DNA from 2 places in the Pantoea nemavictus genome. Region 2 is predicted to be linked to the other one. Evidence: predicted binding sites of a transcription regulator. Region 2 holds the regulator's gene; the other holds the start of a gene.

Region 1 (5,304 bases), 740 kb from region 2:
TCAGCAGCAGGAACAGACCGATGCCGACGCCGGTGCCGTGCGCGACGCCCATCGGTAAGTTACGCAGGATCCACGCGCGAATACCGGTTACCGAAATTAGCGTAAACAGTAAGCCCATCAGGAAAACGGCGCCCAGCGCCACCGGTACACTAATGTGCTGGCCGAGCACCAGGCTAAAAGCGGTGAAGGCGGTCAGCGAGATAGCACAGCCAATCGCCATTGGCAGGTTGGCCCACAGGCCCATGACGATCGAACCGATGCTTGCCACCAGGCAGGTAGCAACGAACACCGCCGTTGGCGAGAAGCCCGCTTTTCCCAACATGCCGGGCACCACGATAACCGAGTACACCATCGCCAGAAACGTGGTGAGACCCGCCAATACTTCCTGACGCACGCTGCTGCCGCGTGCAGAAATGTTGAACCAGGCGTCCAGTTTTCCACTGGCCGGGCGCGATTCGCCAGACATAATCATTCCTCAATATTTTTGTGATGTGAGTCGCCGCACGGCGCACGTTTGCCGCTCCCTGATGAAGCTTTTCCTGAAGAAAATCAGGCAAACGTTTACGTCGCCGCGTATTCCAGGTCGTAAAAGGGGACACGGAAAAAAGGCAAACGATTATCTGGCCTTTGGCATGGCGTTTTCAACTACTAATCGCGGGTAATACAGGATAAATCCAGCCAATGGGTTTCCCAGCTCGCCATGAATGGCGACCCTACGATCATGGGCTTTGTCGGGGCGTCATTCATGACGACCTGGCCGCAATCAACTCTGCAGTTGAATCGGGCCACCCTGCTCTAACGCGCGCTGCCAGGCGGCGCGCTGCTGCATGGTTTCCAGCCAGCGCGCGGTGGCGGGCATATCACGCAGGGAACCGCGCATTTGCAGTGCCAGCAGCGGGAAGCTCATCTGCACATCGGCGATGCTAAATCGTGAACCGGCAAAAAAGGGATGTTGCGAGAGATGTTGTTCGATCACGCTGCCGTGCAACGCCAGCTGTTTGTTCAGCCAGGCCTTTTGAATCCCTTTGCTCAGCGCAATACCCGCCGGACGCAACAGCCACGGCACCGGCTTTTTGCCCAGCTGCGCAAACACCAGCTTCATCACCAGCAGCGGCATCAGCGATCCTTCAGCGTAGTGCAGCCAGTAACGCGCCTGAATCTGCTCCTCTTCATCGCTTAACATCAGCTGATGCTCGCTGTCATATTTCTGCTGCAGGTACTCAAGGATGGCGCCTGACTCAGCAACCACACGATTGCCATCGGTAATAACCGGCGATTTTCCCAGCGGATGCACTTTCTTTAACGAGTCGGGCGCCAGCAAGCTATTCTCGCGCTGGTAACGTTTAATTTGGTAAGGCACCGCCAGCTCTTCCAGCAGCCATAACACGCGATGCGAGCGGGAATTTTCCAGATGGTGAACGGTGATCATGCGGTTTTCCTTGCCGGTAAGTGTGCTGGCAAGTATAGCGGATTAACGCTTCTGCTCGTCTTGCTCGGGATCGAGTAACACCGCACCCGAACCTTGTTCGCCCAGGCGGTCACCCGGATTGCGCAGCGGGCAGTCACGCATCGATAAACAGCCGCAACCAATGCAGCCATCAAGATCGTTACGCAAGCGGGTGAGCGTTTCGATGCGTTTATCCAGCTCTTCACGCCAATGTTGGGTTAGCGCATCCCACTCCTGCGTCGACATACGCTTGTTAGCCGGCACATGGTTCAAACTATCGCTCACCGTGGCGAGTGGAATGCCGATGCGTTGCGCAATTTTAATAATCGCCACGCGGCGCAATACGTCGCGGCTATAGCGACGTTGATTGCCGCCGTTGCGCGAGCTGAAAATCAATCCTTTGGTTTCATAAAAGTGCAGCGCGGAGACCGCTACGCCGCTACGTTTGGCGACTTCGCCCGGCGTCAGCACCGGCTTCGGGTAATTGCGTTCTTTTTTCATTTAGGGCCTTTACCTCAAGTTAACTTGAGGAATTATACTCGCACCCCAGCAAAACTTCGAATTTCTAACCAGGTAATAACCATCAGAAGGATGAGGCTATGATGCAACAGGAAATCATTCATTCGCTGACCCACTGGATCGATCAGAATCTGGATAAAGCGCTATCAATTGATGAAGTCGCAGCAAAATCAGGTTACTCAAAATGGCATCTGCAGCGTATGTTCCGTGCCGTCACGAAACAAACGCTGGGTGGCTATATTCGCGAACGTCGCCTGACGCTGGCCGCAGAAGCACTGCGTCAAACTCAGCGTCCGGTATTTGATATCGCCATGCAGTACGGTTACGACTCGCAGCAGACTTTCTCGCGCGTGTTCCGCCGCCAGTTCTCGCAAACGCCGACCGCTTATCGTCATACCATGCGCCGTCAGGCGATGATTCAGCGTCCGCGCTTGCTCAGCTTTGACTGTGTGGATAGCAGCATGAACAGCTTTGCCCAGCGTACTACCGGCGAGTGCTGCCCGGTAAGCTAACCTTTTCAGCGCGCCCCGTGCGGGCGCACCTCCCCTTTCCTGCCTGTCTCCTCCCCCAATTTTCGATAAAAATTTTTCTACCATACAAGGTATAAATTTTGTTCAAAATTTAAAATCGAGTGATATAATGTGAGCCAAGTCACACTTTCATGTTTGCAGTAAGACGGCCAGAAGGGCTTCCCTGACCTTCCTTCTTTGCCGCCCGTGATGTCGATCGAATGTCGGGGATATCACTGATCCTAAGAGGTTTGCTACAGATGGCTACGTTAACCACCAGTTTGATCGTTATGCGCTGGGAACTCCTGAGCGCGGTAATGATGTTCTTCGCCAGCACCATGAAAATTCGTTTGCGTCAAAACAGTCATCACGTAATGGCGCTGCTGTGCGGGGGAATTGGGGTTGGCATGTCCTGCTGGTTTGTTACCGGCCTGCTTGGCATTACGCTGAGCATGGAGAATCTGCACAACTTTATGGAAATCTCGAAGAACGCCTTTATCGAAGTGATGAGCCAAACGCCGACCGACTGGCCAATGCCTTAATCGCTGCCCATAAAAAACCCCGCTTACGCGGGGTTTTTTATTTTGCTGTGTGATTCTTAAATTTTCTTCAATACGGCCGGAATAGTCACTTCCGCCACCGTGACGCCCGGTATCTTCGTACCGCGACGATCCTGAATCCACATATCACCCATCATTTGATTTAGCCCGCGATCCAGACCGGTAACCAAGCCAGCGCCCGGCGTGAAGGTTAATTCGCCGAAGTAGATCTGGTCGTTATCGATGTACCAATCCACGCGCACATAATCGAAATCACTCGCCAGCTTTTTACTCAGCGCCAGGGCGTGCTGTAACGAGGCCATCTGCGGCGTAACGTCCAGGCCAGTATCACGAATCTTGTGATACGCCTCGTTAAGATTGTTAACGTAAAAATTCATCGACAACAGCGGATTACAGCGGTTGTAGATCACCTGCAGCACATATTCAAAGCTGCCATCGCGCTTATTGAACATGTGGAATTTGTAATCGATCGGCGCCGTTTTACCATCGCCAATATACTGCTCGACCAGGATGCGCGGCTTAATGTAGCGGTAATGAATCTCACGCGCTTCGTTAGCAAAGTCGGTCTTCAGCCAGCGGTGGCAGTCGCTAATGATCTGCTGCTTCTTCAGTGCATCCGGCTCTTCCAGCAGGATTTCGACCATATTAGACGCGTGATTCGGCTTAATAACCGTGTTTTTCCAGCTCGGCAGCGTATGCAGCGAGCTTGGATCGCTGGTTTCATACACCAGTGGGATCAGGTATTCGCTGCCCACTTTCTCGGCGATGTATTCGCGCACCGAATATTTGTCCGACAGACGGCCATAGATCTGATAATCACCGTGGACAAATTTGCGGTACAGCACCTTCTCGTTAAAGACTTTCGGCTCACGCAGATTGGGCAGCCTGCGGAACTTGTGAAAGTAGTAGATACGATCCTGGGTAGCCCAGGGCATCTTCTTAATGAAGTACTGCACGCTTCTTCTGAGTTCTTCTTTCAACTTGAGCATATCTGACCTCATTTGTAGGTTTTGTAGTTGAGTGAGGAAACCTGGATTTTTTGGATGACGCCGTTTTTGAAGAAGTAATTCATTACGGTAAGGGACAGCAATTCTGAGATGAAAACGCTCCAGGCGGCACCCATGATGCCGTAGCTTTGGATCAGCCACCACGACAGCGGCAAGCTGATAACCATCAGGCAAACAATTTTCTTCAACAGATAATTAAACCCGCCTTCTTTGACCATGTAGCGATACGCCACGGTCCCCATCGCCGAAAAGCAGGTTGCTAACGACAACAACGTAATGAGACTTCCTGACTGTGTGTACTCGTGACCATACAAAGCGATGATGATTTTTTCGCCGTACATCGCGATCACCGCTAACAACAACAATGAAACACCCATGACATAACCATTAAGCCGTGCTGTCAGCTTGATGGCGGCTTCTCCACGCTCACGGAAAATTTCCGAGAAACAGGAAGTGATGATGGCGACCGGGATAAAAATCCATGAAGCCGAAATAGTATTGGCGGCAGCGAACAGGCCGAGGTCGCGCGCAGAGGCGATACCCGCCAGGAACATCTGTGCCGCTTTCACCTGCACCGAGATAAAGATGCTGGAGATAGCCAGCGGCAGTCCGGCGTACAGCAGATAGCGCAGATAGGTACCGCGCTTCTCTTGTGGCGGCGCCACATCCTGATTCTCGCGATAAAAGTTAAAGCGCTTAATCACGTACGGCACCAGCGTGACGGCGACAATCGAAACGGTCAGCCACAGCGGATTGAGGTGCAGCCAGGCGATGGCAAAACTCAGGGTGAAACCCAGCAGCAAACCGACAGAGTTGGCGATGGTATTTAGCCGCGAAGCCAAACGCGCGTTGTTATAAACGCTGAAAGTGTCCTGCGTGACGAAAACCGAAGAAATAAACGAGGCCAGAGCAAAGGCAAGGAAATTTTCCTGCATGTTGTACCAGACCCAAATCAACACCGGCAGCGAAGTGAGCAGCAGTAACACCATGCGCATGTTGCGCGCTACGGTCATCAGGCGCAGACCTTTCGGCGCACTTTTACTGATGCGCTTAAACAAAATGGTTTCTGTCCCGAAAATCGCCACAGTTTGCACCATGGAGAATAGCGAGGCGGAAAACGCCATTTGGCCAAAGATGGTTGGGCCAAAGGATTTTGCCACGTAGGAGGTCACAAATATGACGCCGAACACGGAGACAATCTTTTCAGACATCATCCAGGCGGCATTAGACATTACGCTCAATTTCATTGACTGATCCTTAGT
Region 2 (5,304 bases):
ACTGGCAGCGTCTTGACTTGCCGGACGGCGATTTTGTTGATTTAGCGTGGAGCGAAGATCCGGCGCAGGCGCGTCACAAGCCGCGCATGGTGATGTTTCATGGCCTGGAAGGCAGCTTTCGCAGCCCCTACGCGCACGGCTTGATGCAGGCGTGTCAGGCACGTGGCTGGCTGGCGGTAGTGATGCACTTCCGCGGCTGCAGCGGCGAACCGAACCGCCTGGAGCGCATCTATCACTCCGGTGAGACCGAAGATGCCACCTTTTTCCTGCACTGGCTGCAGCGTGAATGGGGCACGGTGCCGACTGCTGCGGTGGGTGTTTCGCTCGGCGGCAACATGCTGGCCTGCCTGCTGGGATTGCAAGGTAACGATGCGCCCATTGATGCCGCCATCGCCATCTCAGCACCGCTGGCGCTCGAGCCGTGCAGCACCAAACTGGATGTCGGCTTCTCGCGTTTCTATCAGCACTATTTGCTGACGCGGCTGAAGAAGAACGCCACGCGTAAATTACACGCCTGGCCCGGCACGTTGCCGGTCGATCTCAGCCAACTGCGCGCTTTTCGCCGCTTACGCGAATTTGATGATGCGATAACCGCACGTGCGCACGGTTTTATTGACGCGAACGACTATTATCAACGTGCTAGCGCCATGCCGCTGCTGACCGGCGTGCGCAAACCGTTATTGATCATCCATGCGCAAGACGATCCTTTTATGACCGATGCCGTGATCCCGCGCCCCGAACAGCTGTCAGCCTCCACGCAGTATCAGCTGACGCAGCACGGTGGCCACGTTGGCTTCGTCGGCGGCAGCTTGCTTAAACCAAAAATGTGGCTGGAACAGCGCGTACCCGATTGGCTCTCAACGTATCTGGATGTGTAATTGTGATTATTCCCTGGCAAGAACTCGAAGCGGACACGCTGGAAAATCTGATTGAAACCTTTGTGTTACGCGAAGGCACCGATTACGGCGAGCAGGAGCGCAGTTTGCTGCAAAAAGTTGCCGATGTGCGGCGTCAGCTGGAGCGCGGCGACGTCGTGTTAGTGTGGTCAGAACTGCATGAATCCATCAATATCATGCCGAAGGGTGAATTCCGCGGCTGATGCACCCAAGCGCAATTCGTGGTAACAATGCTCATCGCCGGACCTCACAGGGAGCTCTGTTATGTCAGCCAGGCATCCAATTATTGCCGTCACCGGTTCCAGCGGTGCCGGAACCACCACCACCAGCCTCGCCTTCCGCAAGATTTTCCAGCAGCTTAATCTGCATGCGGCGGAATTAGAGGGCGACAGTTTCCATCGCTTCACGCGTCCGGAAATGGACATGGCGATCCGCAAAGCGCGCGATCTCGGCCGCCACATCAGCTATTTCGGCCCGGAAGCCAACGACTTTGGCTTACTGGAGCAAACGTTCAAGCATTATGGCCAAACCGGCCTGGGCGAATCGCGGAAATATCTGCACACCTACGATGAAGCCGTGCCGTGGAATCAGGTGCCCGGCACCTTCACGCCGTGGCAACCGCTGCCGGAAAACACCGATGTGCTGTTCTATGAAGGCTTACACGGCGGCGTGGTCACACAGCAGCAGAATGTGGCGGAGCATGTTGATCTGCTGGTGGGCGTGGTGCCGATTGTTAACCTTGAGTGGATTCAGAAGCTGGTGCGCGACACCGGCGAGCGCGGCCATTCACGTGAGGCGGTGATGGATTCGGTGGTGCGTTCGATGGAGGATTACATCAACTTCATCACGCCACAGTTTTCACGCACGCACATCAACTTTCAGCGCGTGCCAACCGTTGACACCTCAAACCCGTTTGCCGCACGTGAAATTCCATCACTCGATGAAAGCTTCGTAGTGATTCACTTCCGCGGGCTGGAAGGTATCGCCTTCCCCTATTTGCTGGCGATGATTCAGGGATCGTTTATTTCCCACATTAATACGCTGGTGGTGCCGGGCGGCAAAATGGGATTGGCGATGGAACTGATAATGCTACCGCTGGTTCAGCGACTAATTGAAGGAAAACGGATTGAGTGAGGGTTACTCGCCGGTATGGAACCGGTCGCCATGAATGGCGACTCTACAAAAAACGCGATGATTTCGTAGGGTGCGCATTGATGCGCACCTGGAAGCATTAAAGCTCGATCACTTCATAGCTGTGGGTGATTTCCACGCCCTTGCCCAGCATAATCGCCACAGAACAGTATTTTTCCGCAGAGAGATCAACCGCGCGCGCTACGGCTTTATCGCTCAACGCTTTGCCGCTGACGATAAAATGCAGGTTGATATGGGTAAAAATGCGTGGAGCTTCTTCGCGGCGTTCTGACGTCAGTTTGACTTCGCAATCGGCGACATCGCTGCGCCCTTTTTGCAGAATCGACACCACATCAATGGCGCTACAACCACCGGCGGCCATGAGCACCATCTCCATAGGACTTGGCGCTTTATCACCGGAATTACCGTCCATTAATACCTGATGACCGGATGAGGATTCTCCGAGAAAGGTAAGACCTTCCACCCATTTCACTCGTGCCTGCATGATTCTTTCTCCTGAAGCGGCGGTTTTGCCGCCAGATTACGCTTTCACCTGATAAACAGCAATCCAGACTATTCCCCCGTTTGCTGAAGCGAGACAACACAAGACAGCTCGCAAAAGCTGTGCTACAAACAGTGCTGAAAATATTTTCGTCGTTACAGACGAAGGCGGGAAGAATCAAAAGCGTAGCTTAAGAATGACCCGGAATAATTTTTCCATTACTGGAAACGCTCGACGATTAAACCGCCTGACAGGGAAAAAATGCCCCCTGTATTTTGGGCACGATTACAACAGAGGATAATAGCGAATGGTTCTCGGCAAACCGCAAACAGACCCTACACTCGAATGGTTCCTGTCCCATTGCCATATTCACAAATATCCATCCAAAAGCACGCTCATCCATCAGGGTGAGAAAGCGGAAACGCTGTACTACATCGTTAAAGGTTCCGTAGCGGTACTGATTAAAGATGAAGAAGGCAAAGAGATGATTCTCTCCTACCTCAATCAGGGAGATTTCATCGGCGAACTCGGTCTTTTCGAAGAAGGCCAGGAACGTAGTGCCTGGGTGCGTGCGAAGTCTGCCTGCGAAGTGGCTGAAATTTCCTACAAAAAATTCCGTCAGCTGATTCAGGTAAACCCGGATATTTTAATGCGACTTTCGTCGCAAATGGCGCGTCGTCTGCAAGTGACATCGGAGAAAGTGGGCAACCTCGCTTTCCTTGATGTGACAGGACGTATTGCGCAAACGCTGCTTAATCTGGCTAAACAGCCAGATGCGATGACTCACCCAGACGGCATGCAAATCAAAATCACCCGTCAGGAGATTGGTCAGATCGTGGGCTGCTCACGCGAAACTGTGGGCCGTATCCTGAAAATGCTGGAAGATCAGAATCTGATCTCCGCACACGGTAAAACCATCGTCGTTTACGGCACCCGCTAATTTCTTCTCACCCACGGCGTGATGGCAACATCGCGCCGTTTCTATTTGCGATGAGCTGATGTGGCGCCGAATCATCTATCATCCTGAAGTCAACTATGCGCTGCGGCAAACGCTGGTGCTGTGCCTGCCTGTGGCTCTCGGTTGGCTGTTTGGCGATCTGCAAAAAGGTCTGCTGTTCTCGTTAGTGCCTGCCTGCTGCAATATGGCGGGTCTGGATACGCCGCATAAACGCTTCTTCAAACGCCTGATTGTCGGTGGTTCGCTGTTTGCCACCGGCAGTTTCCTGATGCAAATTTTGACCGCTTACCAGATTCCGCTGCCGCTGATCCTGCTGGCGCTGCCGCTGCTGATCGGCGTAACCGGCGAAATCGGCCCGCTGCATGCACGCCTGCTGCCCGCCACTTTAATCGCCGCCATCTTTACGCTCAGCCTGGTTAGGCGCATGCCGATATGGGTGCCGCCGCTGCTCTATATTGGCGGCACGCTGTGGTACGGCTTATTCAACTGGTTCTGGTTCTGGCTGTGGAAAGAGCAGCCGATGCGCGAATCACTCAGCCTGCTGTTCCGCGAACTGGCCGATTATTGCGATGCCAAGTACACCTTATTGACGCAGCTAACCGATCCGGAAAAAGCGCTGCCACCGCTGCTGGCACGTCAGCAAAAGGCGGTCGATCTCATTACCACCTGCTACCAGCAAATGCATATGCTGTCGGCCAGCCGCGATAACAGCCACAAGCGCCTGACGCGCGCCTTCCAGGTGGCGCTGGATTTACAGGAACACATCTCGGTCAGCCTGCATCAGCCTGAAGAGGTGCAGAAGCTGGTGGAGGAGAGTCACGCTGAAGCGGTGATCCGCTGGAACGCCAAAATTATCTCCGCACGGTTACGCGTGCTGGCCGATGCCATTCTCTATCATCAGCTGCCGGATCGCTTTCATATGGAGAAACAGCTCGGCGCGCTAGAGAAAATTGCCCGCCAGCATCCGGATAATCCGGTCGGCAATTTCTGCCTCTACCACTTCAGCCGCATCGCCCGCGTATTGCGCACGCAGAAACCGCTCTACACGCGCGACCTGATGGCCGATCGTCAACGTCGTTTGCCGCTGTTGCCAGCACTGCGCAGTTATCTGTCGTTCAAATCCACCGCCTTACGCACTGCGGCCCGCTTCGCCGTGATGCTGATGTTTGGCAGCTCGCTGGCACTGTTCTTTAATATCCCTAAACCGTACTGGATATTGATGACGATTATGTTCGTCAGCCAGAACGGCTATAGCGCCACGCGCGTGCGTATTCAGCACCGTGCGCTGGGCACCTTTGCCGGTTTATTGATTGCCGCGGCCTCGCTGCAGCTGGCGGTGCCAGAATCAATCACCTTGCTGTTTATGCTGGGCATCACGCTGGCGAGCTATCTGATCACGCGGAAATATTATGGCTGGTCGATGATTGGCTTCACCGTCACTGCGGTGTATTCGCTGCAGCTGCTGTCGCTCAACGGCGCGCAGTTCTTGTTGCCGCGCATGATGGATACCTTGATGGGCTGCCTGATTGCTTTCGCCGGCATGATTTGGCTGTGGCCGCAGTGGCAAAGCGGACTGCTGCGCAAGAATGCGCACGATGCGCTGGAAGCATATCAGGAAGCGCTGCAGCTACTGCTTGGCCCGGAGCAGTCGCCCGAGAAGCTGGCGTATCAGCGTATCAAGGTTAACCAGGCACACAACGCGCTGTTCAACTCATTGAACCAGGCGTCGAGCGAGCCGGGCTTTAACCTGAAATATCTGCAAGATATGCGCATGTGGGTGACGCACAGCCAGTTTATCGTTGAGCACATTAACGCCA

The links. Region 2 encodes CRP, which controls carbon source genes, mostly activating them, when cyclic AMP is high. Its sites were predicted from a motif close to ATGTGANNNNNNTCACAT; they were not measured.
Region 1: WH298_RS11310 (YjcB family protein) is a predicted target of CRP. The motif match lies at 2,606-2,623, and genes of this name have one in related genera.

What each region holds. Positions count from the first base shown of each region.
Region 1 is NZ_JBBGZW010000001.1:2,478,319-2,483,622, reverse strand. Features, by position in the region: gene WH298_RS11330 (NCS2 family permease) at 1-466, opposite strand, end outside; gene WH298_RS11325 (glutathione S-transferase family protein) at 764-1,429, opposite strand; gene soxR (redox-sensitive transcriptional activator SoxR) at 1,472-1,948, opposite strand; gene soxS (superoxide response transcriptional regulator SoxS) at 2,047-2,478, shown strand; gene WH298_RS11310 (YjcB family protein) at 2,736-3,017, shown strand; gene WH298_RS11305 (ATP-grasp fold amidoligase family protein) at 3,074-4,024, opposite strand; gene WH298_RS11300 (MATE family efflux transporter) at 4,033-5,289, opposite strand.
Region 2 is NZ_JBBGZW010000001.1:1,736,006-1,741,309, forward strand. Features, by position in the region: gene WH298_RS07960 (hydrolase) at 1-878, shown strand, start outside; gene WH298_RS07965 (YheU family protein) at 881-1,099, shown strand; gene WH298_RS07970 (phosphoribulokinase) at 1,161-2,030, shown strand; gene WH298_RS07975 (OsmC family protein) at 2,128-2,532, opposite strand; gene crp (cAMP-activated global transcriptional regulator CRP) at 2,837-3,469, shown strand; gene WH298_RS07985 (YccS/YhfK family putative transporter) at 3,528-5,304, shown strand, end outside.